One region of the Spongiibacter sp. C9W genome, then DNA from elsewhere that is predicted to be linked to it. Evidence: predicted binding sites of a transcription regulator. Region 1 holds the regulator's gene; each other region holds the start of a gene.
The links. The regulator FNR, encoded in region 1, switches genes on or off when oxygen is low (the NO sensors DNR and NnrR bind a similar motif). The targets are predictions, from matches to a motif close to TTGATNNNNATCAA.
Positions count from the first base shown of each region.

Region 1 (7,440 bases):
TGATGGACAGCCTACAGCACGCCATCGATGAAGAGGGTAATGTAGACCTGAGTGGCGAGAACTATGACCAGGGGCGTCTGGAAACCTATTCATTTGGCCCGGGACAAACCTACCAAAAATTCTCTCGCATGTTCGATATTGTCATGATGGGCACCATCACACCTATCGACGACCAGAACATTCACATGCGCTTTAACTTCTCTATGCCTAAACAGCAGAGTGGTGAGCACACCCTATACGCCAATGCCTTCCGCGACGAAATAGTTCGCCAAGTCGGTCAGGATATCCCTATCTGGGAAAACAAAGTGTATCTGGAGCACCCCACGCTGTGTGATGGCGACGGCCCGATCGCAAAATACCGTAAGTGGTTTGAGCAATTTTACGCGGCGTAGATCGCGGTGCTCAACCCGTCCCAAAACCATAATAACGAGGAATAACTACCATGACTGACTCCAACGCCCCTATGGGTAAGCCCGGCGATATTCTCAACTGGCCGATGCTAAAAATTCGCTATAAAACGGACGCTGAGGCGATAGCGAAACTTTTACCGCCCGGTATTGAGCCAGGTAAAGAACCGGGCGTGACCATTACCATTTATAACTTCCCGGTATTAAATGAGCCCGAGTATGGTTGCGTGGTGAATGTTGACGCTAACTACAATGGCATTGAAGGCGAGTACACCCTGGGTATTGCCATCGATCAGGAGGCGGCAATTTACGGTAGTCACGAACGCTGGGGGCAGCCGAAGTATTATGGGGAGACCCAGTACTTCCGCTTGATGGACTATGTATCAGCAAAGGTGAGCCACCGCGGATATACCTTTCTGGAGTTTAAGGGGCAGGTGACCGGTGAGGGAGAGATTCCCCCGGAGCACGAAACGAATGAGTGGTGGATAAAGCACCTGCGCGGTGTGGATATGGAAAACCCCAGCTGGGACTTCCCACCTCACGTTGTGCGTGTTTACGCAAAATACGGCACGGCGCATATCGAGAAATTGCAGGGCCAGGTCACGCTAAATGACAGCCCTTGGGACCCTCTGGCCAGCAAACTGCCTATGCGCACGGAAGCAGAGGCATGGCTGTGGACGCCGATTTTCCTCGACCGCCGCATCACGCTCGAAGGCCCGCTGGACCCCGAGGGCTTTATGCCCTTTGCCGACACCATCGGTGGCTCTCGCTGGCCCGGTGAAAATGGTGGCCCCAAACAGTCCTAGAATCACCCTCGCCGGGTATCACCGCCCGGCTTTTTTCCGCTTTTCTGTGAGCTTGTCGCGCCGATAAGCTGATCTCCCTCATTGCTGTTGATTCAGGTCAATGGGAATGGTGTTGCCGCATATTATGATGCCTTGGCTAGAATAATATGGAGCGGGCCATGCATCCCATTTTTTTACAGTTGGAAACGGATCATCAGCGCATGCAGCGAATGCTGTATGACCTCAATCATCAGATTGAGAGCTACTTTGGCTTACATGATGCGCCGGCTGATGTCGACGCAATGATGCGTTGCCTGGATTACATCCAGATCTACCCCGAAGTATGGCACCACCCTGTTGAAGATATCATTTTTAGGCAGCTACTCACCAAGCCCGGAGTGAATCACTACGCCGTGGAAAATGTGTTGCGAGACCACGGCATGCTGGAGGCCCTGAGTGATCAGCTGTCGTTGATATTTTCTGAATTACGGCTGAGTGAAAAGCCCGTGCGGCCGGCAATTATTCGCTTAAGTAAGCATTATCACAGTCGTCAGATATCGCACATTCATGAAGAGCGAGGCATCTTTCAGATGGCCGGAGAGTTATTTGGCGACGCTGATTGGCAGGCGATTGAGCGCGAGATAGATGCCGTCATCGGGCCGGTTGGTCAGCACGAGCGAGATAATTATCTATCGACATTTAAGCCTGAGCACGCGTCTTACTCTGGTGCATTCAAACAGTAGTATTGAAGGGAATATACATGCCGACTGCGATCGCAAGAGAATTTGATAACGCCACTGATATGGTGCGCCGCTATGCAGTACAGGGGCCGCGCTACACGTCGTACCCTACGGCACTGAACTTTAGCGAAGCGTTTACCGATCGCGATTATGTGCGCTTTCTTGACGATGCAAGAAATAGCCCATCGCCGCTGTCCTTATATGTGCACATTCCGTTTTGTCGAAGCCTCTGCTACTACTGTGCATGCAATAAAATTATTACCAAAGACCCGCGAGCAAGTCGTCGTTATCTGGACCACTTAAACAGAGAGCTACAGCTCCTGTCGCGGCATGTGGGTGTGTCCCGCCGTGTAAGTCAGCTTCACCTGGGGGGTGGAACACCAAACTACCTGGACAAAGCGGAAATGACCGAGCTCGTGCATCAACTTGCCAGTCACTTCAATCTCGATGACAGTGACGACCGGGAGTTTTCCATCGAGTTGGATCCGCGTTGCGTCGATGAGGATTATTTGGCCTTGCTTAAAGGCCTGGGTTTTAACCGTGTAAGCTTTGGTGTGCAAGATACGAACCCCGATGTGCAGCAGGCCATTAATCGCGTACAGAGTGAAGATATGATCGCCGAGCTGGTGTCATTGGCGCGGCGTTTTAAATTTAGATCGGTGAGTGCAGATTTAATATACGGCCTGCCACTACAGACCGAGCAAAGTTTTAAAGCGACGCTGGACGCATTAATTGCCATGTCGCCAGATAGAATTGCCATCTACCATTACGCCCACATGCCACAGCGTTTTAAATGGCAAAAGTCGATGGATAGATACCCAATGCCAGATAGCGAAGAGAAGCTGAAAATTTTTGCTCTGGCGAGCCAGCGACTGCAAGCTGCGGGGTATTTGCATATTGGTATGGATCATTTTGTTAAGCCCAATGACGAGCTGGCCATCTATCAGCAGCAGGGCCGTCTGCAACGAAATTTTCAGGGCTATTCGACCTGCCATTCTCCCGATGTACTGGGGATGGGGTTGTCGGCCATAAGTTCATTGGGGCGCTGCTATGCACAGAATGAGAAGGATCTCGAAGCGTACTACGCCGAGATTGAGGCTGGGCGATTGCCAGTGGCTCGTGGGTTAGAGCTTTCAGCAGAAGATATGCTTCGTCGCTACGTTATTATGCAGTTGGCCTGTAACTTAAAGCTGGACTTTAAGGAATTGCACGGTCGTTATCAGGTCAGCTTCAGAGAAAAATTTGCTGACGTCCTGCCATCGCTAGAGGAATTTCACAATTCGGGCGTGTTGTTACTCAGTGGTGAGGGGATAAAAATAACGGAAGCTGGGCGGGCGGTTTTGCGAAATGTTTGCATGCTATTTGATGAAAGTTTGTCTCTGCATCGCGGAGCGTATTCCAAAACCTTGTAGCGGTTTACAGGCTTTTGGCGCGCTATTTTATTGTGTAGTAACTTTATCGCGACTACGCCGAAAGTAGACTTGACCCACTCGGAGATAAGGCGTTCAATGGCGGCAGTAATTACTCCCCGACATGTGTAAGGAGACCACATGCGACGCGCGGAAGCCTCCAAAGCCTGCCCCCACAATCCTGCTATCAGCTGTAACAATTGTCGATTAAGTGGTATCTGCTTGCCACTGGCTCTGGAAAGCGATGAAATTGTTAAGCTGGACAATATTGTGCAGCGCGGTCGCCCCCTGCCAAAGAGCCGTCATATATTCCGTGAAGGCGATGCGTTTACGTCTGTATTTGCCGTGCGCTCTGGTGCTGTAAAAACATATAGCATTACCGATGCTGGAGAGGAGCAGGTCACCGGTTTTTATTTTCCGGGTGAAGTTGTTGGCTTGGATGGTATTGGTCAAAACCGCTACGCGAGTTCCGCTGTTTCATTAGAGGTGTCGGCGATTTGTGAAATTCCTTTTTCGCAGATCGAAGACCTCAGCGGCCAGTTGCCCAATCTTCAACGACACTTTTTCAAGCTGTTGAGTAGCGAGATCGTTGATGATCAGCGACACATTACCTTGCTCAGCAAAAATACGGCTGACGAGCGTGTCGCATCGCTGTTAGTGAGCATCTCCGCTCGCCAGGCGCGCCGTAAATTGTCGGCATCCGCTTTTAGATTGCCGATGTCGCGTGCGGACATCGCCAGCTTTCTGGGGCTCACCGTCGAGACCGTAAGCCGCGTTCTCAGCCGTTTTGCAAAACAAGACTTAATTCGAATCGACAATAAGGAAATTAGCGATCTCGATGTCGAAGGCCTTAAGGCAGCCGCAAACCTTCAGCCGTAATTGTGGCTGTCATTGTGCTGTAGTGGCACAGGCTTGACTCAGATCAACCGGTGCCGCCCATTGGGCGGTAAACTTTCGATAAATCTCCCCGGAAAGAGTGAGTAGGCCGTGAGCGCAATAATTAGCAATCCCCTAGGTTTTTTGTTCAGTCCCCGTAAGCAGTGGGGCATGGTTGCCGATGCTGGCGATGAGGGTTTGGCTGCCAAGCTGTTATACCCCATCATTCTTGCCATTGGGCCATGCGTTGCGTGGTATTACGGCGCCAGCCAAGTGGGTTGGACGGTGGGCGATGGTGAGGTGGTACGCCTGACGCAGGCGAGTGCCCTGCAGATTGTTATTGCCTTCTATTTTGCGATGTTGGGCTCGTTGGCGGTGATCGGTTATTTCGTTCACTGGATGTCCGAGACCTATGGTGCGTCATCATCGGTGCTCAAGGGCATTGTCTTATCTGGATACACGGCAACTCCGCTGTTCATTGCGGGGCTTTGCGGTTTCTTTCCTCTTTTCTGGTTTGATCTGACCCTGGGTATTCTGGCCTTGGGTTGGTCTGTATACCTGCTGTATTTAGGTATTCCGCTGGCGATGGGAATTCCTGAAGAGCGCGGCTTTTTGTACGCCTCGGCGGTAGTCGCAATCTGTATGGTGATATTTATGGCGCTAATGGGCGCGGTGGTTATTCTCTGGGATATGGGAATGACACCGGTGTTCACTGATTAGCGGCATAAATTAGTCGGTAGGAAGGTAAATTTTCTGCGGCATAGTGTCGCAGGCCTGTTTAGCTTTCTGTTGATCTGGGTCAGCATTGCGGCCCCCACCTGCTGGGACAATACCCACCTCCATCATGTCTGCCCGAACGGCGCTTGTTGCCGGTTCGCGCATAGTCCACCTGAGGTTCGTGAACTGTCATGACATCTTCGCAAGAACATCCAACTTACAACTACAAAGTGGTGCGGCAATTCACCATTATGACTGTGATATGGGGCATCGTCGGAATGACCGTCGGCGTTCTCATCGCAGCGCAATTGGTTTGGCCGCAACTCAACTTCGACACGCCCTGGCTCAGTTTTGGGCGATTGCGACCCCTGCATACTAACGCGGTTATATTTGCGTTTGGTGGCTGTGCGCTGATGGGGTCTTCGCTGTTTGTGGTGCAGCGCACCTGTCAAACGGCGCTACTGTCGGACCGCCTCGCGGCATTCGTCTTCTGGGGGTGGCAGCTGGTCATCTTGCTAGCAGCGATTACGCTTCCCATGGGGCTTACCTCCGCTAAGGAGTATGCCGAGCTTGAATGGCCAATAGATGTGCTTATCGCCGTAGTTTGGGTGGCCTATGCGGTACTCTTTTTCGGCACGATCATGCGTCGGAAGATGTCGCATATTTATGTGGCGAACTGGTTCTACGGCGCGTTTATCGTGACCATTGCGGTGCTTCACATCGTCAATAGCGCCGCGATTCCAGTGAGCATGTCCAAGTCTTATTCGGCCTACTCCGGTGCTGTCGACGCCATGATCCAGTGGTGGTACGGGCACAACGCTGTGGGCTTCTTCCTGACGGCAGGCTTCCTGGGAATGATGTACTACTTCGTTCCTAAGCAGGCTGGGCGTCCGGTCTACTCATATCGGCTATCGATCGTTCACTTCTGGGCGTTGGTCTCTGTATACATCTGGGCTGGCCCTCATCACCTTCACTATACCGCGCTGCCTGACTGGGCACAGAGCCTGGGTATGGTGATGTCGCTGATCCTACTGGCACCCTCATGGGGCGGTATGATCAACGGTATGATGACCCTCAGTGGTGCCTGGCACAAACTGCGCACTGACCCCATTCTGCGCTTCCTGATTGTGTCGCTTTCTTTCTACGGTATGTCGACGTTTGAAGGTCCGATGATGTCGATCAAAACCGTTAACTCTCTTTCTCATTACACTGACTGGACGATTGGTCATGTTCATTCGGGCGCATTGGGCTGGGTGGCGATGATCTCCATCGGCATGGTTTATCACTTGATTCCCGTGCTCTTTGATCGCAAGCAAATGTACAGCGTCAATATGATCAATACACACTTTTGGCTATCCACCATCGGTACCGTGCTTTACATCGCATCCATGTGGGTAAACGGCATTGTTCAGGGCCTGATGTGGCGCGCCTACAACGCCGATGGCAGCCTGACCTACAGCTTTGCTGAATCGGTTATCGCCAGCCACCCAGGCTACGTAGTGCGACTGTTTGGTGGGTTCCTGTTCCTGGTCGGCATGTTGTTGATGGCTTGGAACGTTTGGAAAACCATTTCCAGCAAAGAAACTAAGGAACTGGTGGCAAATACTGCGGGGGCTGAAGCATGAATCACGACGTCGTCGAGAAAAATATCGGCTTGATGATTATTTTTATCATTGTCGCCATTAGTTTTGGAGCCTTGGTGGAGATCGTGCCGCTTTTCTTCCAAAAGCAAACGACAGAGCCGATTGCTGGCTTGAAACCATTAAACGCGATGCAGCTAACTGGCCGAGATATCTATATCCGTGAAGGCTGCCACGTATGTCATTCGCAAATGGTTCGCCCTATGCGCTCTGAAACAGAGCGCTATGGACACTACTCTGTTGCTGGTGAATCGGTTTACGAACACCCCTTCCTGTGGGGCTCCAAGCGAACAGGGCCCGATTTGGCGCGTCTGGGTGGACGTTATAGCGACGAGTGGCACCGTGCTCACTTGTATAACCCGCGCGATGTCGTGCCCGAATCCATTATGCCGTCGTATCCCTGGCTGTTTAAGAACGAGATCGATGGCGATGAAGTAGGGAAGAAAATGCGAGCGCTGCGCAAAGTGGGTGTGCCCTACACCGACGACGACATCGCCACAGCGGCCTCCCAAGTGGAAGGTAAGAAAGAGATCGACGCCATGGTTGCCTACCTGCAGCAGCTGGGAACACTAATCAAGTACAAGCGTTGAGGAGGATGTATGTTTGATCAAGACAATCTACGTGCTTTATCAACGTTGTTGCTGTTCCTGGCGTTCATGGGTGTGTGTTTCAACGTGTATAGAAGAAGCCGTAAATCGATGTATGACGAAGCAGCTCAGCTGCCATTTGTAGACGAAAGTAAAGCCAAGCAGGAGAGCCGAGATGAGTGATTTTTGGAGTGGCTGGATCATTGTCCTAACGGCAGTCTCCTATGTGCTTTTGGCATGGCTTCTGCTGTCTAATCGAAAGACCAACCAACCTAAAGA
Region 1 covers NZ_CM170672.1:1,299,344-1,306,783, reverse strand. Annotated here, with positions in the region: gene AC2Q8J_RS06305 (Rieske 2Fe-2S domain-containing protein) at 1-392, shown strand, start outside; gene AC2Q8J_RS06300 (acetoacetate decarboxylase family protein) at 443-1,213, shown strand; gene AC2Q8J_RS06295 (hemerythrin domain-containing protein) at 1,372-1,935, shown strand; gene hemN (oxygen-independent coproporphyrinogen III oxidase) at 1,953-3,344, shown strand; gene fnr (fumarate/nitrate reduction transcriptional regulator Fnr) at 3,483-4,220, shown strand; gene AC2Q8J_RS06280 (Yip1 family protein) at 4,329-4,937, shown strand; gene ccoN (cytochrome-c oxidase, cbb3-type subunit I) at 5,126-6,559, shown strand; gene ccoO (cytochrome-c oxidase, cbb3-type subunit II) at 6,556-7,164, shown strand; gene AC2Q8J_RS06265 (cbb3-type cytochrome oxidase subunit 3) at 7,174-7,344, shown strand; gene ccoP (cytochrome-c oxidase, cbb3-type subunit III) at 7,337-7,440, shown strand, end outside.

Region 2 (7,440 bases), 450 kb from region 1:
GCCAGCTTTGATTAGCAGGGAGTCGGAATGACCGTGGTAGCAGCCTTCGAATTTGATAATTTTATCTCGCCCCGTGGCACCTCGCGCCAGGCGTATCGCGCTCATCGTTGCCTCGGTGCCAGAGTTCACCATGCGCACCATGTCCATGCCGGGAACGATGTCGCAAAGACGATCTGCCAGTCGTGTTTCTATTTCGGTGGGCGCGCCGAAGCTGAGGCCCTTTTGAATTTGTTCCGTTACCGCAGTAATCACTGAGGGGTGGGCGTGACCGAGCAGCATAGGCCCCCACGAGAGAACGTAGTCGATATAGCGTTTGCCATCGACATCAAAGACATAGGCCCCTTCTGCGCGCTCAATAAAGCGCGGGGTGCCGCCAACGGCTTTGAAGGCTCTGACGGGGCTGTTTACACCGCCGGGGATGTGTTGGCGGGCTTGCTGGAATAGCTGCTCTGAACGACTCATGGTGGATGCGAGAACCTCAATATTGGGCAGATAAGCGCCGGGTATTATCCCGACTTGGGGCGATTTTTCCTAGGGAAGCGCGACATCTTGTCGTCGGCTTCACTGGGTATACGGGTTTTAAAAGGGTTTGAGTACAACAAGAAATACAATAGCGAACAGCGCAATAACGGGCGCTTCGTTGAACCAGCGGTAAAACACGTGGCCACGTTGGTTCTCGTTATTCGCAAAGCGTTTTACGAGTTTGCCGCAGTATAGGTGGTAAACGATTAAGAAGGCGACAAAGGCCAGCTTAAGCCACAGCCAGCCAGCGTGCAGGTAGTAATTGGGGTTGTACGCCATCATGGCGATGCCAAAGATGACGGTCAATATCGCAAACGGGCTAACGAAGCGGTAGAGCTTTTGCTCCATGGTCGAGAGATGACGCTGGGTGGCGGCGTCTTCAGCCATGGCGTGATAAACAAACAGGCGGGGGAGGTAAAATATGCCGGCAAACCAGCAAACAACGGCAATAATATGCAGGGCTTTAAACCAGAGCATGGGGTGGGGCTCGCTTATGTTACTCAGCAGTTGGGCGGTAGGTGGCTTTAGCATACAATAGTTGCGCGCTTATTGGGCAGTCTGGCTCGGCTGCTATCTCACTTCTCGCAATTACCCGCAGGCTTTATTGGCATGGAATACAGCATCATTGCTCGCGCTCGTCGTCGCTTGCGTTTGTGGTGGATATTGAACCGTCGTCACACTCGGCGTCAGCTCGGTACGCTGGAAGATTGGAAAATGCGTGCAGTGTTTTGGCTTGGCGCCTTAACTGTGGGGTTGGTGATACAGGGGTTCGCCTGGCTCTCTGAGGAGAGTTTTTCTCTTTTTGAGCACGCGCACTCGCAGTATCCGTATGCGTTTCTGGTGATAACGCCACTCGGCCTGATGGCGATTGTGTGGTTGATGAACCGTTTGGCCAAGGCGTCGCGAGGCAGTGGGATACCGCAGGTGCTGTTGGTGCACAAACAGAGTTATCACTGGCTTCGAGGCCCCTTCCTATCGCTGCCGGTCGCGATATTAAAAGTACTGCTAACCTGTGCCGCGTTGCTGTTGGGGGCAACAGTGGGGCGTGAGGGTCCCAGCGTACATGTTGGCGCCGCGCTAATGTATCAATTTGGCCATTGGGCAAAGTTGAAGCAAAAACAAATTGAAAGCAGCCTGATTGTGGCCGGGGGTGCCGCTGGAGTGTCTGCTGCGTTCAATGCACCGTTGGCCGGTATCGTTTTTGCCATCGAAGAACTGCAGCAGTCGATGGAGGCGCGCACAACGGGGACGTTGATTATGGCAATCATCCTCTCGGGTGTTGTCGTGCTCATGTTTGCTGGTCACTACAGTTACTTCGGCGTGCCAGATGTCACCGCGATGCCGTTTGAAGACTATCCCTTCATTATTGCTGCCAGTGTCGTCTGCGGATTACTCGGTGGTCTGTTCAGTTTCTTTTTGGTCGAAGGAAGTCGTGCGGTGGCGCCTTTGGTGCGAGCGCGACCAATGCGAGTGGCAATGGTGATTGGCGTGGTGTTGGCGCTGATGGGGTTGGTATCCGGCGGCGCGACCATGGGTAGTGGCTACGTGGAGGCAAAAGCGCTGCTGGCTCAGCAAGCGGAGGGCAGTTGGTGGACGGCGTTTGGCCGGATTCTGGCGACGATGCTTACCTATTTCAGTGGTATTCCCGGCGGGATCTTTTCGCCCAGCTTGGCGGCGGGGGCGGAGTTGGGTGCATCGATGACGAGCCTCTTCCCCAATGTGCAGGCGACAGCATTGATACTCGTCGGCATGGCGAGCTATTTCGCTGGCGTGGTGCAGCGGCCAATCACCGCCTTCGTGATTGTTTTAGAGTTAACAGGGAATAATCACGATATACTACCGGCCTTAATGGTGAGTGCATTAGCGGCAACGGTCGTTTCAAAGCTGGTAATGCCGCAGCCGGTATACCACGTGCTCGCACAGGATTTAGTTCGCAGTTGGGAGCATTTGCTCAAAAGCAAGCAAGATGATGAGGTCGCTAGCAATACTTCATCGACGACAGATAAGTGAATAGGAGATAGGCCCGTGTTAAAGGTTGGGATTGTTGGTGGAACGGGGTATACCGGTGCGGAGCTGCTGCGCCTTATTGCCGCCCACCCCAATGCTGAAGTGGCAATGATTACCTCAAGGGCCGAAGACGGCGTGCCGGTTGATCAGCTCTTTCCAAGTTTGCGCGGTGTTTGTGATCTCGCCTTCTCAGTGCCTGATGTGGCAGCACTGTCTTCCTGTGACGTTGTGTTCTTCGCGACCCCCCACAACGTCGCAATGCAGCTGGTGCCCGAGCTGCTTGCTGGCGGCACGCGGGTGATTGATTTGTCGGCCGACTTCCGTATCCGCGATGCCGCGTTGTGGTCACAATGGTACAACGAAGAGCACGCCTGCCCCGAGTTGCTCGCCGAGGCGGTGTACGGATTGCCAGAGCGCAACAGCGACGCGATAAAAGGCGCACGCTTGATCGCCTGCCCGGGGTGTTACCCAACGGCGGTGGAGTTAGGGTTTTTGCCACTACTTGAGCAGCAACTAATTGACGATCAGCGGCTTATTGCTAGTGCGGCGTCTGGGGTGAGTGGCGCTGGCCGGCAGGCGAAGGTGGATACCTTGTTTGCCGAGTTAGATGGTAGCTTTAAAGCCTATGGCGTGGCGGGCCACCGCCATTTACCTGAGATTGAGCAGGAGTTGTCGTCGGCATCTGGTAAGCCCGTGCAGTTGACCTTCACACCGCATTTGTTACCACAAGTGCGCGGTATCCACGCCACTTTGTACTCAGAGCTGTTGGACCCCGCCGTGGGTTTGGACGAGCTGCAATTTATGTACGAAAAGCGCTATGCCGATGCGCCCTTTGTCGACGTAATGCCGCTGGGAAGTCTGCCGCAAACAAGGACAGTGCGCGGTGTAAATACCTGCCGCATTGCGCTGCATCGCCCGCAAAACCGCAACACCCTGGTGGTGCTGTCAGTGATCGACAACCTCGTAAAAGGTGCTTCGGGCCAGGCCATCCAAAATATGAACCTGATGTTCGGCTTGGATGAGTCTGCGGGCCTGGATGGTGTCGCGCTGTTGCCCTAGTGTCTGGCATTCTTGACTGTTTTACTCGGATAAGAGGATAATTGTGTCCTGCCCTTTGGGTAAAAGCAGTGAGGTAAGGTATGTCAGTAGTAGAAGAGTATACGCCGTCAGTATTGCAGTTAACGGAGCGTGCTGTGGCGAAGGTTAAACACCTGATGGAAGAAGAGGCGAATGATGACCTCAAGCTTCGGGTGTTTGTCACCGGTGGTGGATGCTCTGGTTTCCAATACGGTTTTACCTTCGACGAATTGGCAGAGGAAGACGATACGCTGGTTGAGAAAGAGGGCGTCGTTGTATTGGTCGATCCGCTTAGCTATCAGTATATTGAAGGTGCTGAGCTCGACTATACCGAAGGCTTGGAGGGCTCGCGTTTTGTTGTTAGCAACCCAAATGCCAGTACCACCTGTGGTTGTGGTTCGTCCTTTTCTATTTAACACTCGTCTGAGTAAATCTGCGCTGACGCGCATTTAAGATACTGGCGCCAGCCAGTATTTTTTTATGCAATCGCTAAATTCCCTTATTTTTAGTAAGGCTTAATCTAGATCAAGAGTCGCCCTCAGAAAATTCGTTCTAATGGAACCCAGAACGAAGATAACTCCTCATGAGGATGACGATATGAAGCAGATGAAAGCATGGGTTCCCCTTCTTCTTGGTAGCTTGGTAGCGCCAATTGCCGCACACAGTTTCGAAGCTGGTGATTGGGTGGTGCGTGGTGGTGTTACCACGACTGACCCGCGGGAAAGCAGCGATAATATCGTTGCGAATGGAAGCCCGATGGCCGCGAAAGTGGGCCTGGACAGCGACACGCAGCTGGGTATTACCGCCGAGTATATGCTGGATGCGAACTGGGGGGTCGAGTTGTTAGCGGCAACACCGTTCGAACATACGGCGACAGGTCGCGGTGCGTTAGCCGGTGTTGATATCGCTACCTTCAAACATTTGCCACCCACCTTGAGCATGGTTTATCACTTTGCATCGGTGAACGGCTTTCAACCCTACGCTGGTGTGGGTTTGAACTATACAGTGCTGTTTGACGAGGACCTGACGTCTGAATTCGAAAGCGCGGTCGACAAGGGCAGTATCGACCTTGAAGACTCATTCGGTATCGCCTTGCAAGTGGGTGCTGACTACCATGTGAACGAGCGTTGGTTAGTGAATGCGTCGGCGCGTTGGCTCGACCTGGAAACTGAGGCAGAAATTCGCACTGACGGTGGTAGTAAGTTCACCGCTGATATTGATGTGGATCCGATGGTTTACACCATTAGCGTGGGTTACAAGTTTTAAACGCTAACTTAGCTGGGGTAGATAGCCCCTAGTATGCGGGCGCCTTTGGCGCCCGTTACGCTTGGCACATTGCCGGGCTTGCCGTTGAGCGCGGCATAGGCCAGCCACGCAAATGCGGCAGACTCTACTGCGTTGGCCGGAATGCCGAGAGCATCTGTCTTTTCAACGACCATTTCTGATAGTTTTTCTTCAAGCCGCTGCCGCAATGCGCTGTTATATGCTCCTCCGCCACAAAGAAATAGCGATACCTTGCCCTCCAAGTTTTCAGCTTTAATTGCATCGCTCAATGTTACCGCTGTTGCTTCAAGCAGCGTTGCCTGAACGTCGTTGTCGGGTATTGGTGGGAGTGTATTTAACAGTGCCGTCAGGGTGGCAAGGTTGTAGTGCTCTCGGCCGGTGCTTTTGGGGCCGGTTTGCCGATAATAGGGGTTGTCGAGCAGCTTCTCGAGTAAGCCGGTGTTTACGGTTCCGCTGCGGGCCCAGTCGCCATCGCGGTCGTACTCGCTATTCCTGCGATGTTGAATCCAGCTGTCCATAAGGACATTGCCAGGGCCGGTATCATAGCCGTTAACGCTGCCGTTCTTGTGCAATACAGTGATGTTGGCCATACCACCGATATTTGCGATCACCCGATTGCTGCCCGCGCGGGAGAAGACGGCCGCATGGAAGGCGGGGACGAGCGGTGCACCCTGGCCGCCAGCGGCGATATCGCGGCGACGGAAGTCGGCAATGGTGGTTATGCCGGTCTCTTCGGCAAGTGTGTTTGGGTCGCCAATCTGCAGTGTATATGCCTGCTCAACAGGCCTTTGCGGGCTTGTGGGGCGGTGGCGTATTGTTTGGCCGTGAGAGCCGATGGCGGCGATCTGTTGAGCGTTTAAGCTTTGGGAGCGCAGAAACTGATTCACCGCTTGCGCAAGGGCGAGGGCAAGCTCGCGATCGGCCTGGCCCATTCGCTCAATTTCGTTGTCGCCAGCACTGCACAGTGCGAGCAGAGCGTTGCGAAGCGCACTGGGCAGTGGCACCTCGGCGGCGGCAAGTAGTTTGCACTGGTTCGCGGTGTCAATCAGGGCAATGTCTATTGCATCGAGGCTGGTGCCACACATCAGCCCAATATATAGCGAGCTGCTCACCCTTCGGAGCCGGGGCTGTTGTAGTTGCGCTGTGCGGCATAGGTGCGCAGCTGTAACTGCAGACCGCTGATCTGTTGTAAAAAGTCCGGCATGTCGTTACGCCCGACGCGAGTAGGCGGCGGCAATTTGTCGACGATCGTGGCGGGGTTGCGGTGCACGCCATTCATCAGGAATTCGTAGTGCAAGTGTGGCCCCGTGGCATAGCCTGTTGAGCCTACCCAGCCAATAGTCTCCCGCTGCCGAACTCGTTCTCCGCGAGATACGGCGCGTTTGTGCAGGTGGAGGTATTTGGTCACGTACGCTTCGCCATGTTTGATAAAAACGTAGTTGCCGTTTGCTCTTGAGTAGCCGGCCTCCAGCACTCTGCCATCGCCTGCCGCATATACCGGTGTGCCGCGGGGGGCTGCGTAGTCAACGCCTCGGTGCGGGCGCACCGTTTTAAAGACGGGGTGAAGGCGTTTGGGGTCAAAGCGGGAGCTGATGCGGGTAAAATCGAGTGGGGCTCGCAAAAACGCCTTGCGCATGCTCTCGCCGCTTTCCGAGAAGTAGTCGATCTCACCCTGTTTGTTCACATAGCGGTACGCTTGGAAGGAGTCGCCGCGGTTAAAGTACTGGGCCGCGAGGATTTGGCCGCTGCCAAGGTGTTCTCCATTGAGGTAGAGTTCCTCATAGATGACGATGAAATAATCGTTCTTCCGCACATCGTAGACGAAGTCCAGAACCCCGCCAAAAATATTGGCAAGCTCCATGATGATGCTCTGGCTGACCCCGGCTTCTTGCGCTGCTTTATATAGAGAGCTGGTAATGGTCGCACTCGCGACGCGTTGTCGAACCTCTGGGGTTTCGCTGACTTCTGTCGTAGAAAAGCCGGTTACGCCGCGCTCATATATCAGGCTGTTGAGCTTATCAACTTGCAGGCTCATCGCGTCCAGCTTGCCTTGGTCGCTAATCTGAAAGCCGAGTTTCTGGCCGGGGCGAATGCGATTCAATGCCTTGGTTTTCTTAGCGGTGCTTATCAGCTCGTGTAGGTCTTGCGGGCTCAGCTTGGCGCGATTGAAAATGCTTGAGAGCGAGTCGCCTGGCCGAACCTCGATCTCCAGCCACTCGCGCTGCGGTTCTATGGGTGAGAGGGGCTCCGGTTCCTGTTCGCTCGGACTGATCGGCGTGAGTTCCAGGTTAAGAGGAATCGCTGTGCGTTTGGCCTCGGCATTTTCTCCGGGCAGCATCAGCAGGGAGATCCCCAAGGCGATCAGCGTTGACGCGGCAATAGCTAAATGCCGCCGTGGGAAGCGAGGGCCTTCCCGGAAGGCTGCGTGTCGTTTTTTTTGGCGGTCAAGCATCGTGGTTCCGGGTAAATGTCATTTGGCGTTTTTTTGACCATTATAACAAAGACTTGTGGTGCTATAAGGCGTATTTACCGAATGTTAACGTAATTTCT
Region 2 covers NZ_CM170672.1:1,746,809-1,754,248, reverse strand. Annotated here, with positions in the region: gene hemL (glutamate-1-semialdehyde 2,1-aminomutase) at 1-462, opposite strand, end outside; gene hemJ (protoporphyrinogen oxidase HemJ) at 580-999, opposite strand; gene AC2Q8J_RS08360 (chloride channel protein) at 1,132-2,532, shown strand; gene argC (N-acetyl-gamma-glutamyl-phosphate reductase) at 2,548-3,588, shown strand; gene erpA (iron-sulfur cluster insertion protein ErpA) at 3,669-4,022, shown strand; gene AC2Q8J_RS08345 (OmpW/AlkL family protein) at 4,204-4,872, shown strand; gene AC2Q8J_RS08340 (anhydro-N-acetylmuramic acid kinase) at 4,881-6,002, opposite strand; gene AC2Q8J_RS08335 (OapA family protein) at 5,999-7,342, opposite strand.
Region 2: AC2Q8J_RS08345 (OmpW/AlkL family protein) is a predicted target of FNR. The motif match lies at 4,122-4,135, and genes of this name have one in related genera.

Region 3 (7,440 bases), 1.5 Mb from region 1:
GTTTATATAAAAAACCTCGTCGGTGATCTCTTGAAGGGTTTGTTGAAATTCCCGGCTAAATATATCGCCGTTTTTATTCTCAACGATGATGCGCACCGCATTACCGAGCCCGGACAGGTCTTCGCGGTTTTCCAGAAAATTAACAATATAGGGATGAGATACCGGGATCATTTTTTCGAAGCTGGCATCCGGTCGCAACCCCCGCAACTGCCAGCCAAAAAATGCCGTCAGGATCACAAATAGCAGTATTAGCGGCGCTCTGGCGCGCAGTAACAGCGCCCCCAAAAACGGGCGTAAACGGCCATCCTCTTCCGTTAGGGTCAAGCTTTCTTCGCTACTCACTGGCCTCTCCTTCGGGAAGCGCCGCGGCGCCATTCATACCCACTGCAACGACTCGGCCACTGCCGTCGCCGCTTACCGACGAGAAGCTGCTGCGACTGGGGTGTAGCTTTGACGCGAAGGGGGCGCCCTCTGGGCCAAGCAGATAACCGCCTCCAGCGCCGACCAAAATCACCGTACCATCGGCCAAACGCGTACCGCCATACAAACTGAAAGGCGCAGCAGGCAGAGACTGCCAACGCGTGCCGCCATCTGTACTTTTAAAAATATGGCCGCGCAAGCCGTAGGCCATTACCTCATCGCCCCGCGTAACAACGCCGAATAGACTGCCATCATAAAACGGCCCCAGGCGCTGCCATTGGCGACCACCATCCAGCGAGCGATACATCAGTCCCGCCTCGCCGCTAAGGTAAAGGCGGCCACTGCGATCGGCATCGACATCGTAATAGTGATAGCGGTCAGGATTCTCAATTCCCGCCGCAGCGATCACCCAGTTTTCGCCGCCGTCTTCGGTGCGATAAATCATGCCGTATGCGCCAACGGCAACGCCGTTTTTGGCATCACCAAACCAAATATCAAGAAACGGGTCTACCGGGCCGGTCTGCAACGCGAGCGTGGCATCCTCCAGCGCGTATTCAGCGTCGTCCAGACGATATTCAAGGTCGTCCCGCTCAGCCTGCTGCGAGTCGTCCAGCTCCTCGATTGTCTCGGCCAGCGAGTCGCGACGTTGCTGAATAAAGTTCAACCACTGCCGGTTGGCCTGGTTACCATCGAACTGCTTGTGCCACGTTTGGCCGCCGTCACCGCTGTGCAGGATGATGCCACCATGGCCCGCCGCCCAACCGTTTTGGGCATCGATAAACGTGACCGAAGTCAGCGTATTGCTGTGCGGCACAACGGCTTGCTGCCATGTATCGCCGCCGGTGTCTGAGTACAGAACAACGCCGCGCTCACCCACCGCGACCAGTCGGCCACCCGCACGGGTGATATCAAGCAGAACACGCTTCCCCGCCTCGGCCACGGTCAACGCGGGAAGTGCCTCAAAGTCGTTGGCGTAAGCGCTGCTGCCAGTGACTACACAAGACGAAATCAAGGCTATGGCAGCACAAACCTGGCGGACGATGCGCGGCCAATGCCGCGCAGTAACTTGTTTATTATTGTTTGTCATAAGCCGGACTTAACGTCGTCCAGCCCGGCGCAAAGCCGCCGGTGTGAAGTCTCTAAATTTACCTTGGTAATTAAAGTCGTACTGGTAGCCCTCTTCCTCATTATCGAGGCCAGTAACCAAATAGCGACCGGAGTTCAGGTCATACAGCGACTCGCACGCCAACCAGGGCACGGCCACTTGATAATGCATCACTTCATGGCCTTCTTTTACCTTCCACAACTCGCCGCGACCGTCGTAATGATCTGCGATGGCGATCTGCCAGGTGTCCTCGTCAACAAAGAAGGTGCGACGAGCATAAATATGTCGGGAGCCCTCTTTCAATGTGGCCTCAACCACCCACACCCGGTGCAACTCATAGCGCAAATGCTCGGGATTCATATGCCCCTTGTTGAGAATATCTTTGTATGCCAGCTTGCCGTCTCTCAGGCGATAGCTGTTGTAGGGGATATATAACTCGCGCTTGCCCTTTAATTCCCAGTTGTAGCGATCCAGGGCGCCATTGAACATATCGAGGTCGTCCGAGGTGCGCAAACCGTCCGAGGCAGTGCCCGGGCCATCATAGGCAATGGTCGGTGCCAAGCGCACGCGACGCTGCCCGGCATTGTAGAGCCAGGCGGAACGCGGCTCCTTAATTTGGTCAATATTTTCATGCACCAGCAATACATCGCCCTCTAAGCGCGCTGGCGCCAAAATACGCTGCAAGAACACAAACAGGCGATTGGGATTGGGGTTATCCGCGAAGCGGTTGGCAAACAATACCGACTCCTCGAATAACACTGGCGTAAAGCCGCCACTGGCCTGCACCGGGATCTGGGTATAGCGCCGCGACACACCCAGTGGGGTGCGGTAGCGAGTGATATGATTCCAGATAACCTCCTGGCCACTTTGCGGAATAGGGAACGGTACACTGGCCGAGAAATTCACCAAGCCATTCCCGCCCTCTACCATATCGGTTTGGGTAGCCCCGGTTTTAATCCGCTGGTACTCGGTATCGGGCAGGCGAGCGCTACGGTGGCTGGGATAGACATTCATCTTAAAGCTATCGGGATATCGATTGAGCAATGCCAGTTGCCCCGGCGACAGCTTGTCCTTGTGTTGATTGGCATTTGCTGCGGTGATCGCAAACAGTGGCGCTTCCCCGGCATAGGGGTCAACCAAACGTTCACCGGGCTTGTACGCGGCCGGCAATTTTTTTAAGCCGCCCGTCCAAGCCGGAATACTGCCATCGGCATTTGCCGCTAGCTCTGCGCCCATCGGCGTCAGCTGGGCACCGCCTAACTGCGCGGCTTTCTCAGGAGAAACCTTGGCAGAGGCGACGCTCGCCCCCAAGGCCGCAACGACGGTGGTGTAGAACAAGCCGGTCGTGATCGAGCGAATGCTGTGCTTGAAGCTATGCATAGTAGCCCCCTCTTAAAATGCAACGGAAAAACTCAGCGAGATAAAATCCCTATCCTGCTGATCGTTATAATCGGCACCAAAGTAATTGGTGTATGAGATATCAGCCTGATAGGTGCTCAAGTAATCGGCACTTAGGCCAATACTCAATGCCTGACGGCCTTCAATAAAGTTCGGTGGTGGTGAATAACCGCTCACATCGTGAGACCACGCCATATTTGGTGTTAGGTTCACACCCTTGAAAACATCGGAATAGGTCAGACGCGCTCGCACTCGGTAGCCCCAGGAGAAGTCCTCGACAAATCCATCGTCGGTGCAGTTTTGCGGCTGTGAATTCGGCTGGACACCCGCTAACAGGCTCAACACAGGGTGCGAGTCACAACTCACCGGAATAATCCCCGGTAGCGGAGGTAATAGGTTCAGGATGGCCGGCGGTAGCGGCAGCCCACTGTTTATTGGCTCAAAGTCACCGATGCCAAAGGTTGCCGAACGACCATAGTTAATCGCCTCGTTCATCCCCCCTATCCACACCCCACCTACTTCGGCGGCGATCGCCAAGCGGTCTGCGCCCATTACCTGCTCAAAGAAGCGGATAAAGGTCATCTGCGCCTGGGTGTATTCAACATTATCGAAACCATGCACCACGCCGCCGGGACCAGCGGCAGCACCACGATCAGCAATCCGCGACCACTCGTTAAGCGAACCCAGCGCCAGTGTCTGGCTGATTTCTACGGTATTAATCTGCAAGGGAAGCTCAGGCCGGTAACTGACCTCACCCGACACCGCCCACAGGCCGAGGTTGGTTGCGAAGGTCAGCGCGTAAACTTCGATATCTTCAGGAAACTCGAAAAAGTAATGCGGATTTTCAGGCTGGCCGGTCAGCGGGCTGAAGCTGGTCGCATTAATACCGCTCAATATCGGCGTGCGGCTGTGATAGTTGACGTAATAGGCGCCAATTTCCGTACCGCCCAACCAGTCAAAGAAATACCGACCCGCAATACCCCACTGCCCGGAATCACCCGCCTCGTCATCGGCAGCGCGTGGCATAAAGCCCCCGGCAGCGACCTGATCAGCGTCGGGCGCCGCCGTCGACAACGTCAGCTTGTCGCAACCCCCGCCATAGACATCCGCACTACTCCAGTAGGTGCCGCAGCCTTCAAGAACCGTTCGCTTCCATTCGTATTGATAAAAAGCCTCTATGCTTAATTCCGCGGTAACGCCAATATTGGCGTACAGCAACCCCACCGGCAGCAGTGCCTCTTTGATCTCAGAGCCAGGGCGGTGCAGCGCGGTCACATCGAAGGGACTAATAATATTCACGCCGTTTTGAATAAACGTGCTTTCCCCCCAGCTCAACACCATATTGCCGGCCCGCAGTTCTACGGGGGCGGAGCCAAGCTCAAAGTTGCCGTATAGGTAGTAATCCAAAAACTCAGCACCCTGGCTTTGGGCCAGGTCATCAAAGCCCTCCGTTTCCAGAGTGCCGTCAACACGGTAATTGTTTGGCACATGGCCGTGAGCGACTTCGCCCTCAGCCAAGGCATAGTCATACCAATATTTGAAACGCGTGAACAAACCGATGTTGTCCAGGCTCAACTCAAGGTCGTGCACCCCCTTGAATAAAAGGGAATACATATCACCTTTGTCGTAATTTAAATTCCCATCATCGGTGGTACTCACCGACGCGCGCCCCTTACCGTCGGTGTTACCCGGACTAAGATAGTCCTCATCCGGGTCCTCGGCACGCCAACTGGCACCGAGAGAAAGGGTCGAATTGAAACTGCCTTCAACCTCCCCCCAGTTAAACGTCAACGCCTGACTCTGGATGGGAACACCCAAGGTCAACGCACTTATACACACTGCTAGATAACGACGGGAACCAACTGCTGAAGTGTTCGCCATGCTTATTCTCCTCGCTTTTTGGAGAGCAAAGTCTCTGCTTATTGCAGTCAGACTAACGCCCAAGACGAGGTCAGCACTTGTCCTAGATCAAGGAATGCGGCATCGCGCCCGCAGAAGTGAATACACAGGCGCACTAAGACACAGGATCGCCAAATGCCTAAACAATGTCGGCTTAGCGCGAGATTACTATCAAAGACAAGTGCATGAAGAAGGGGGATTTATACATAGAAGGGCTGGTCTATGACCTGTTCACACCAACGACATCGTCGCTTTAGTGTGAACAGACCACCGACACACTCAACGCAGATATTGTGCGCAAAGGAAAAGTATGACCTATTTACTGGGCAAGCAGCCCATTCACAATGCGGTCATTGGCCATATCTATCGCCTTAAGAACACCATATCGGTAATACTCAGGGGTAGCGACAACAGAGATTTCCGTTGTTTTAGCAGAACCGCCGGTGAACAGGCCCACAGCAGAACTAAAGGCATTGGCGGCTTTTTGACTGCCAGAAGTGGTGTCTTCGTTCCGCCCGTAGGCCCCTCCAACTACAATGGGGTCCTTGAGACTGACATAGCCGTTATCTGAAAAGGTCCCACCTAAGTCAACAAGGAACTGCGCGGCAGAACCCGTCGTCACCTGAATACCTTGCCCTACGGTCACCGAGGCGCTCAGCGTGGTGCTTGTGCCGCCACCAAGAGGCACATCCTTAAAGTAATTCACTTCATAGTCAGTATCACTATCAAAGTACGCGAAATGAACATTGTAGTTGATGGCAAATACTGGTGCGCCCGCAGCTTCAGCCAATTCAGCAAAGGCATAAGGCATCGGCTTAACTTGGCTAATTTGATCGGGCACCGAGTATATATTCAGTGAATTCGCGGAGAAGGTCACCTGCTCAGGAGACGATTTCTTCAAAAAAGAAGACAGCCCCGAAGGCGTATAGGGAGCCGCTAGAGGCTTTAATTTTTTCCAAGGTTTTAGCTTTTGCAAATCGCTGACCGGCCTAACATTGAAACCCTTTGCAGTTAAATCAGCGACAAAGTCAGCATATGCCTCGTCGGTAATTTTTTGGAAGGTGGTATCTGGCACGCCGGTTAAATTGGCCTTCAGGGTACTCTTTGCGTATTGCGAGCCACTGCTTTGACGAATCATGGGGCTTACAGACTTCGACGAGCTTGAGTCCTTAGTTACGAAAGAAACCGCAAACTGCGCAACATAGACATCTTTACGCGCCCCGAGCGTAGCAACATTCTTACTTTCGAGGCGATCACCACCGCCACCTCCTCCTACTGAAGCACACCCCACTATCAACGCGGCTATACCGACGACGACAATTAGCCTTTCTTTCATGCCTATCTCCTTGTCAAAATTATTTTCCAACGATAGGAGAAGCGCATAACGCTTGCACCCCCTTGTTCAGGGGGGTATGCAAAGTGTGTGATAAAAAGCTAAATCAAGGGCGTAAGCTACGGCGACGACGGTGACGAGAAATTTATGACGGTGCATTTAGTAATAACTTTTCCAACCCCGGAGGAAGTGGTTGTTGATCTTGATGCGCGAAATAAATACCTGCTCGAACCGAAGGACGAAAACCTATACTGCTGTGGCGGAGTCTCACCGCCATACTTGGTAACTCTTCATTCAGAGAGTTCGCCGTCAGCCGACTAATTATGGCCAGGCTACTGGGGGCAACACCGTAATTGTTCGTTAGCACTACTTCATCACGCGCGCTTGCACAGCAATTTTCTTCCCGCCGTCACACCGCAAATTGCCACTAAACTCCGCTTCATAGTGTTTTCGCGAGCTGTTAATCACCTTCGCCCGCTCGCTGCCATCTGGCTGTAAACGGCAACTTGTACCGTCTGCTAAGGTAATGTCCAATTGCTTGAGCGATGAAGGCTGGCCCGGAAGTGTCATCACCTTGGCGGAGATCGCGGCGGCACCCATCGACTTCATATCCTCGCTCATACTCGCGCCGCCTACCATGGCAACCATAGATGTCCCGCCAGGAACGACAATACGGCCTCCAACGGTACCACTAAGGTCACCGGTGTAGTTTACCGTCCAGCCCCTCTCTGATTCGGCGCAGGCACTCCCAACACCCCCTATACACACTCCAAGAATGAGTAAAAAAAACGCACGTATCATCAAGTTAGGCTCAGCGCCAACATCTGGCGCCGTAGCGGTCTTGGCCTGCAGGGTGGTATGAATCATCCGTGATCTCCAATACTGTTTTAGGATGGACTTGATACCCGCTGTCCAGCGGAGTATCTACTCCTCATGAGTGGGGTTCAATGAACTCGGGTATATTCAAGGCGCATCAGCTGGTTTCCCTGAACCAAGGTATCTTTCCCCTTAATTCTCCAAGCCTCTTCACTCTCTCCCCGTTTGAAGACTAAGTAGGCGCGATCGCCCGAGTCACGAACAAATATATCATCGTATTCTTGGCGGCTGCCGTTCGCTTCGACAAAGTCATGCCCAATGGTAATTTCCTCCACTCCCATTGCCGAAGCCATGGATCCAAACAGGCCATCAGCGCGGTCTGCAGCAAGTCTGTATTGCCCTTCATAGCCGTGGTCACCACAGGCATGGAGTATAAGCAGGGCGGTAAAGGAGAAAATGAAGCGTAATA
Region 3 covers NZ_CM170672.1:3,266,264-3,273,703, reverse strand. Annotated here, with positions in the region: gene AC2Q8J_RS15535 (efflux RND transporter permease subunit) at 1-342, opposite strand, end outside; gene AC2Q8J_RS15530 (WD40/YVTN/BNR-like repeat-containing protein) at 335-1,507, opposite strand; gene AC2Q8J_RS15525 (DUF1329 domain-containing protein) at 1,517-2,905, opposite strand; gene AC2Q8J_RS15520 (DUF1302 domain-containing protein) at 2,918-4,804, opposite strand; gene AC2Q8J_RS15515 (hypothetical protein) at 5,142-6,158, opposite strand; gene AC2Q8J_RS15510 (hotdog family protein) at 6,522-7,022, opposite strand; gene AC2Q8J_RS15505 (hypothetical protein) at 7,100-7,440, opposite strand, start outside.
Region 3: AC2Q8J_RS15520 (DUF1302 domain-containing protein) is a predicted target of FNR. The motif match lies at 4,882-4,895, and genes of this name have one in related genera.